One region of the Paenibacillus sp. OSY-SE genome, then DNA from elsewhere that is predicted to be linked to it. Evidence: riboswitches for the same ligand, from Rfam matches in the RefSeq annotation. Region 1 holds a riboswitch; the other holds the start of a gene.
What was found. A riboswitch is a leader RNA that binds a small molecule or an ion and turns the genes downstream of it on or off. The one in region 1 is predicted to bind ZMP and ZTP.

Region 1 (4,213 bases):
TTCACGAGCAGTTCGGGGATCCGCGCCTGATGTCTTACATTTGGAGTACGCAGGCCGTGTTCGAGCTCTTGTTCATGACGATGGCCGGCTACTGGGCCGCCAAATACGGCAGCAAGCCCGTTATCCTGCTCGGCAGCGCCTTTGCGCTGGTCACTTATTTGACCTACAGCGTCAGCGGGTCATTGACCATATTTTTCCTTGTGCAGCCGTTGTACTCGTTCTTCGTGTCCGTGCTGTATGGCGTTGGCATGGGCTATGTGCAGCGCATGTTCATCCACAAGGCGGGCTTCGGCGCCAGTCTGTACGTATTCATTTCCCAGACGGCTTCTCTCATCGGCTACTTCCTGCCGTTGTTAATTGAAGGGGTAACGCCGCGCATCTTCTGGATTCCTGCAGCCTTGATTATCGCTTCGATTGGGCTCATGACGAAGGTATTGTATACCGATCGGCATCAGCGCCAGCAAGCTATCACTTCATAACGTATCCATACCGCACGTTAAGCCGACGATTCCACCGGGAACCGTCGGCCTTTTTCATGCTACGTTGTACATATGCCCTATCCTGCAATTCGTTGACGGACTGTATGCACCGTCGACTCTTTCAACTGCCCGATCTCCAGCAGCAATTGAGAGGATCGCTCTGCGTACTCTCCCTTCCGTTCCGCATCCTTCACCGAGGCAAGGTTAATCTCAATCGTCAAATAGGCGGATTGGGCCGCCGCCTCGAACAATATCGCCCCAATGCCCAAATCAGAGATGACGTTCTTGTTAGACGTCTCCGCGATGGCGGCTGCAATGCGCATCCCGTCTCTGCATACCCGGAGCAGCCGGAGCGGAACTTCGATGGCCGCATAGGTCGCTTCGCGCAGCGCTTGTCTGCGGTTCACCTGCTCTTCCTCGGTCCCCTTGGGCAGCCGCAGCGCCTCCATGTACTGCCCGAACGTGCGAATGTCGTCGGCAAGCAGCTCCTGGCATAGAGCAGACAGACTGTTCATCTCGTTCAGCGTAAGCTCAATTTGTTCCCGAATGCCTGCGAATTTCTCGCCCTGCGACAGATTGCCCACCATCGAGGTCATCGCTGCGCCGAGCGCCGCTACGAGCGCGGCCACGCTTCCTCCACCCGGTGTCGGATCGGCGCTGCCCGCCCGCTCCAGAAAGCTCCGTATCGAACTGTCCCACGTTATGGCCTGATTCATTGCTCCGCCTCCTTCTCGCTGAGCTGGTAATCCAGCGCCAGCAATACATTTTCGAACAGAATAGCCGTCGTCAACGAGCCAACTCCCCCCGGAACCGGAGAAATAGCTGCAACGTCATCCGCCACATCCCGTGCGATATCGCCCATAATCGTCCCATCGTCCGACTCGTTGATCCCTGCATCCACCATAACTAACGCTGGATGCACCATATCCCGCGTAATCAGGTTCTGGCGTCCGACCGCCGCGAACACAATCTCGGCATGCCGCAAGTGGAAAGCAAGATCGGGCGTACGGGAATGACAGACCGTCACGGTCGCCTGCTCCCGCTGCAGCATATGGAAGAGCGGCAGGCCGACGGTTTGCCCTCTCCCGACCAGCGTAACATTTTTGCCCGCCAGTGAATAACCGTAATGCTTAAGCAGACGGATGCAGGCCTGCGGCGTGGCCGGATAGATTCCGCGCTCCCCAGTTACTGTAGCCAACTTGTTGAACGGCGTTACGCCATCGACATCCTTGAGCGGCGCGATGGACTGCTCGATTGCCGCCGCGGACAGATGCTCCGGCAGAGGCAATTCAAGCATTATGCCTTGCACGTCGCGATCAGCGTTCAGCTCGGCGATAAGCTCCAATATTTCTTGCTCCGTTACATCTTTTCCGAAGGCATGCAGTTGAAACGTTACCCCCAACTTATCCGCCGCCTTCTGCTTCATCTTCGCATAATAAGCGGAGGCGAGATCCCCCTCGACGAGAATCGTGGCAATGCAAGGAAGATGTCCCTGTGACGCGTACTCCTCCACTCGCTTCCGGATATCGTTGTACACGGCATCCGCGGCTTCTTTTGCTTTCATGACCATTCCCATCGTATAACCTCCTGTGGCATAGCTATTGCAATAATGTGAAATATGAAAAACAAAAAAAGCATTTGCCGAAGCTCAACAAGCGAGTCTTCAACAAACACTTTTACCCAGGCGAACGGTACATTCCGACTGTATGCTCCCTTGTGGTTGCTCCCACTATTTTCGCCAGTTACATACAGCATTCAATTTCTTTTATCCTACCAAATCGGAATAAAAAAGAAAACCTTTTTTGTTTTTACAAAATGAATTCCTGCGCCCCGTCACATCTAACCTGTCGTGAATACCATGGAACAGCGAAGCACATTCATCTAGAAGAGGGTGTTATCGAATGCCTATTGTAGGTCAGGCTATAATAGTTAGTAGCAGTAACGTATATGTTGCGAATGACCGGGATACAGCCATTGCTTTGGCCGTAAGCGGAGCGCCAGGCAATAAAGCCACGGTTATCCCCCGCTATACTCTTTGGCCCCAATTAATTAAATATTCGAATGACAACGGGACTTTCCCTACTATAAATCCCCGATACATTTGGGATTCAACTACATCCGATGGTCAAAGCAGAGGATTTGCCGCAAGAAGCGGCGGCATCGGTAGTGCTAATCCGCTTACAATTAACGTAAATTTATGCGTCTTTTCTGACAATGCCCATGTGGCCCGGGTTGATGTTTATAATTTTAGTCCACCGACCCCTGTGTTGGTGCAGACGTTAACTCCTCCAGTGCTCTTGGATGGAAATATGGATCCTATTGTCGGCCTAAGCGAAACGCCGCCTTACAATTGGCAAGGCATAAGAGTGTACAAAAACAGCAGCAGCAATCCGCTTCCTCCCGGAGCGATATATGTCGTGGTAGTGTCGTTTACAGCGGTCAATTATATTCTCAATCCGCTTGGAAGTGAAAATCCTGCAGGATTATCGTTCGTCGCCAATGTCGATTTCATTTCATGAACAGCTATCTTTCCCTTCATTCCGCTGCCGAAGAAGATGGCGGATAAGACAGCACGATACCTACCGTATCGCGTGAAGAGGTCTTGTAACGCTCATAGGCTGCCGCGGCTTCCTCCACCGGCATTTCGGCCGAGATGAGCGGCGCGACCTGGATTCGCTTCTCGGCGAGCAGGCGCACGTATTCGCCCACATTCCTTCCTTCCGTCCAACGCACATACCCTTTCGGGTAATCGATGCCGTCCACTTCATACTCGCGCTTGTATCTGCCCGGTCCGCCAGCGCGGGAGATTAAGATTTGCGCTTCCTTGGAGAACATCAGCTCCCGGTTGAATTCCATTTCCAAGTCTCCGACGATGACCACTTTGCCGCGATCCCGAATCCAAGTAAGCGCCTGATCGATCATCCCTGTCGCATGCCGTCCCGTACACAAGAAGACGGTATCCACCCCTTCTCCGCCGGTGGCGTCTTGAATGGCCGCATCGATCCCTGCCAGCGTCGAGTGCACGTCGTCGACTCCACATTGGCGCAACACCTCGCAGCGTTCGGGCAGCAGATCATAGCCTAACATATGATAGGACGCAGCGTTCCCGATTTGACACATCATCTGTCCCAATATGCCCAGGCCAACTACGACCGCCTGCTCGCCGAACTGGAGATTGGCCTGCCGCAGCGCGTGAATCGCAATCGCGCCCAGGCCAGCAAAAGCAGCCTCCCGAATGTCCATTCCATCGGGAATGGGCGCGAGCAAATGCTTCGGCACGGCCAACAAGCCGGCATGCCGCACGAACGGAGCGCCGTAGCACGCGACGCGCTGTCCCGCCTGCACATGAGTGACGCCCGCTCCCACTTCCCGCACAATGCCGGCGGCACTGTAGCCCAGCGGGATCGGGCGGTCCGTTTTTTTCTCCGACATCATCATTTCCGTACCCGGGCTGATGGCCGAGTATTCCGTATCAACCAAGACGAAGTTCTGCTTCACATTCGGCTCGGGGAGGGTAATCGTCTTGATTTTCCCATCCAATGCTACAACCGATATCATGCTGATTCTCCCTTTCTTGTGCGGTATTGCGCGCTTTCGCGAATCGTTAAGATTTAAGTCCCGTCATAGCGATGCCTTCCGTAAAGTAACGTTGGAAGAAAATGAAAATGAGGAACGTGGGCACGAATGAAATCGCGGAGCCGGCCATCTCAACCCCGAAATTCCCTTCCTTCGTC
Region 2 (4,213 bases), on a different contig from region 1:
CGCTCGGGACGGCCGAGCCCAACCCGCGCGGAGCATGTGCGCGCGGACCTGGACGGCTGCATAGGCGGCATCGTTGACGGCGGCCCAGCAGGCGTCGGCGTGGAGTCCACGGTGCTCGAAGTGCAGGGCGATCGTGTGCACGTGCTGCGGCCGGGTGGAATTACGACAGCGATGCTGCGTGAAGTGGCGGCCGAGGTGACGGTCGATCCAGCGGTCGATCCGAACGGCGGCATGACGAAAGCATTGCCGCCGACTTCTCCTTCGGCGGCACCGATCGAGTCGCAGCGTATGGCAGAGCATGCTTCGGGACTTGCAGCTGAACCGCCATTGAAGGAAGGCGCAGCGGGCCACACGGCAGAGCAAGCGGCAGAACGCTCAGTTGAGCTGCTCTCGGTACAACCTGCGCCGCGCTCGCCTGGAATGAAATATACGCATTATGCGCCGCAAGGCACACTTTCTATCGTGCAGGGACCGTCGGCGGACCGCGTAAGTCGCTGCATCCAAGCGGAATTGGATGCAGCCAAAGGACGCGGCGAGACGACCGGTGTACTGGCATTCAGAGAGCATGCCGGGCAATACCGGGCGGACATCGTCGCATCGCTTGGAAGCGTGGAGGCGCTGGATGAGGCGGCCCATCATCTATATGATGCGCTGCGCCATTTCGATGCAGCGGGAGCCACCTATATGCTGGCGGAGGCTTGTCCGGCAGAAGGCATGGGACTTGCCGTCATGAACCGGCTTATTAAAGCAGCGGGTCACCGTATCATCCACTGTTAAAGATATGAAAATGGGTAAAATAGAGCTTGTCATGATTAAGGCCTTGTCCGCATACGTTGATTAAAGACGATTGGACGAGGAGAGAGGCAGATGTGGGAAACGGCTGCACCCCTAGGTCAATGGATTACGATTCTCGCTATGGCCCTGGCGCTTGGCTCGGACGCCTTTTCCCTATGTCTTGGCATCGGAATGAGAGGGGTACGGCGGATGGATGCCTTTCGCATCAGCGTCGTCATCGCGCTCTTTCATGTACTGATGCCGCTGATGGGCGTCATAACGGGCATATATATGAGCATTGTGCTCGGGAAGGTGACGGCGATGGCTGCCGGCGCTCTTCTCGTAATGCTCGGCGGACATATGATTTACAGCTCGTTCAAAGGGGGAGCATCTCACTTTATCGACACGGCTTCGTTCTGGGGTACAATTTTGTTTGCGCTGAGCGTCAGTGTCGATTCGTTCTCTGTCGGAGTAACGCTTGGCATGTTCCGTTCTGATTTGCTGATTACGCTCGTTGCATTCGGTCTGTTCGGCGGGGCGATGTCCATTCTCGGGCTGCTGCTTGGACATCATGCGGGACAGCGGCTCGGTGAGTACGGCGAAGCGGTGGGCGGTGCTGTATTACTCGTATTCGGCATCTTGTTTTTGATCCCTTCTTGACTTAGGGTACAATAGATAGAGGAGAACTTCACGAGAGGGGGAATGTGATTATGAAACGCATTTTGTTTGTGTGCACAGGCAACACTTGCCGCAGTCCGATGGCAGAAGCGATGCTGAGACATTTGGCAGAGGATAGGTCTTTTGACCTAGAGGTGAAGTCGGCCGGCGTAGCGGCGTGGGATGGCACTCCTATTTCGGAGCATGCGGCTGAAGCGCTTGCCGAACAGCAAATTACGAGCCATCGGACGTTTCGGTCCACTGCCCTGAACGAAGAAGGGATACAGTGGGCGGATATTATTTTGACGTTAACCTTTGGTCATAAGCAGCATGTGCTGCAGCGCTTTCCTCATGCAGCGGACAAGACGTTCGCGCTGAAAGAGTATGTAGAGCAGGACGGGGCGGCGGTGGATGAGCGGGAACAACTGCTTGCTCTGGCGGCGGAACTGCAGTTGAAGCTGGCGCTGGGTGAAGAGCCGACTGAAGAAGAACGGAAGCAGCTCTTTGAACTGCAGCGGCGCGCACCGAGCATGGATGTGGCGGATCCATTCGGAGGCACGTTAGAGCAGTACCGAATGACGGCTGCGGAAATCCGCGAGGCGCTTCATCTGCTGCTGGACAAGCTGGACAAATAGGGATTGCATTTCATTTCCGTATCCTTTATCATCAGGGATAGAAAATGCAGGTTCGATGTAACTGGCGACGAAAGTGGGTAACCACGGTGGAGCATCGAATAATACGGCCGGTCGCCTGGGCGAAAGAGCAGTGTATGGTAATTGCCATGCTATGCTCTTTTTTTCATGTTATATTATGCTATATATGGTATAAATGGTGCTGAGTTGTTACGGATATGATTTCTTGGATATTACATCGGGGCGAGCCTCCTGCATTCGTATGAGGCGCTTGTCTCGGGGGATGGTAAGAGAGAGGGAAGAAAATGCAATTTGTTTGCTCCAATTTCCCGGAAATTCGTTATAATAGAGCCATGGCTTGTCTCATGAACAACGTTGGATGCGCCTTAATGAAAGACGACGGATGGAGGGAATAACAATGAAAATTGCCGTAGGCGCAGATCATGCCGGCGTGCGGTTGAAAGATGGAATTATTTCAGTCATTAAGGACATGGGTCATGATGTTGTTGACTTGGGCTGCAATTGTACGGAATCGGTAGACTATCCAGATTACGCGGTGCCGGTTGCAGAGATGGTTGCTTCCGGGGAAGCAGACCGGGGCGTGCTCATTTGCGGCACAGGCATCGGCATGTCCATCGCCGCGAACAAAGTGCCGGGTGTGCGTTGCGCGCTCGTTCACGATCTGTTCTCTGCGAAAGCGACCCGCGAACATAACGATACGAACGTACTGGCCATGGGTGAGCGTGTCATCGGGCCTGGGCTTGCTGAGGAAATTGTGCGCGTCTGGCTGAGCACGGAATTCAGCCGAGGCGAACGTCATGTAGGGCGTCTGGGCAAAGTAACCGATGTGGAGCATAAATATCACCCTGCACCGTAATGAAGCGGAGGTGGAGTTATTATGAGTAATAATATTCGCGAGCAGTCGGAAGCGGCTGCGTATGCCCTCGTGCAAGCGGCGGGCTTGAAGCCCGGGCAGCTGGTTGTTATCGGCTGCAGCACGAGTGAGGTAGCCGGGGCGCGAATAGGAACGTCGGGCACGCTTGATGTAGCCCAGGAGATTTTTGCCGGGCTGGATGTGCTGCATACGGAATTCGGGCTCTACACGGCATTTCAATGCTGTGAGCACCTTAACCGCGCGCTCGTCGTAGAACGGCACACGCTCGAACGGTTCGGGCTTGAGGAAGTTGCTGCAGTACCTGTTCCGACAGCGGGCGGATCAATGGCTGCCTATGCGTATCGGCGATTATCCGCTGCTTGCTTGGCGGAGACGATCGCAGCTGATGCCGGAGTCGACATCGGAGAGACGCTCATCGGCATGCACATACGCCGGGTTGCCGTGCCGCTCCGAACTGAGGTACGCACTATCGGCAAGGCAAGAGTCAATATGGCGGCAACGCGGCCGAAGCTTATCGGCGGGGAAAGAGCCGTCTACCAGTTGCCGGATATCGCGGGCACAGATTCCTGTGAGTAAGATGAGCAAGAAGGCTGCCGGATGACGATAACACATGGAACCTTAACGCAGAATGCGTTGTCATACATTGCAATAAGGTAATTTAACAATGGGAGGGTTATGGTAATGGTAGATCATTTAAGACAATCCGATCCGGACGTATTGAAAGCAATGGATCTGGAACTGCAGCGTCAGCGCAACAACATTGAACTTATCGCTTCGGAGAACATCGTAAGCGAAGCGGTGATGGAAGCGATGGGTACGGTGCTCACGAACAAATATGCGGAAGGCTATCCGGGCAGACGCTACTACGGCGGATGCGAGCATGTCGACATCGTCGAGAACATCGCGCGGGATCGTGCGAAGGAACTGTTCGGAGCGGAGCATGTTAATGTGCAGCCGCACTCCGGAGCGCAAGCGAACATGGCTGTATATTTGGCAGCATTGAAGCCGGGAGATACGGTGCTCGGGATGGACTTGGCGCACGGTGGACACTTGACGCACGGCAGCCCTGTCAACGCATCGGGCCTGTTGTATAATTTCGTTGCATATGGCGTCGAAGAAGATACGTTCCGCATCGATTATGACAAGGTGCGCAAGGCAGCTTTCAAACATCGCCCGAAAATGATCGTTGCAGGTGCCAGCGCTTATCCGCGCATTATCGACTTTGAGGCACTGGCTTCAATTGCGAACGACGTAG

Region 2: linked by a shared signal. The riboswitch ahead of rpiB (ribose 5-phosphate isomerase B) and the one ahead of A372_RS0104050 (bifunctional 5,10-methylenetetrahydrofolate dehydrogenase/5,10-methenyltetrahydrofolate cyclohydrolase) in region 1 are both predicted to bind ZMP and ZTP.

The regions. Positions count from the first base shown of each region.
Region 1 covers NZ_ALKF01000144.1:23,435-27,647, forward strand. Annotated here, with positions in the region: gene A372_RS0104040 (MFS transporter) at 1-479, shown strand, start outside; gene A372_RS0104045 (cyclodeaminase/cyclohydrolase family protein) at 557-1,195, opposite strand; gene A372_RS0104050 (bifunctional 5,10-methylenetetrahydrofolate dehydrogenase/5,10-methenyltetrahydrofolate cyclohydrolase) at 1,192-2,055, opposite strand; ZMP/ZTP riboswitch at 2,151-2,235, opposite strand; gene A372_RS0104060 (hypothetical protein) at 2,381-2,998, shown strand; gene A372_RS0104065 (zinc-dependent alcohol dehydrogenase) at 3,015-4,037, opposite strand; gene A372_RS0104070 (carbohydrate ABC transporter permease) at 4,084-4,213, opposite strand, start outside.
Region 2 covers NZ_ALKF01000204.1:19,878-24,090, forward strand. Annotated here, with positions in the region: gene A372_RS0130025 (L-threonylcarbamoyladenylate synthase) at 1-777, shown strand, start outside; gene A372_RS0130030 (manganese efflux pump MntP) at 868-1,434, shown strand; gene A372_RS0130035 (low molecular weight protein arginine phosphatase) at 1,485-2,066, shown strand; ZMP/ZTP riboswitch at 2,114-2,194, shown strand; gene rpiB (ribose 5-phosphate isomerase B) at 2,482-2,940, shown strand; gene A372_RS0130045 (TIGR01440 family protein) at 2,962-3,534, shown strand; gene glyA (serine hydroxymethyltransferase) at 3,640-4,213, shown strand, end outside.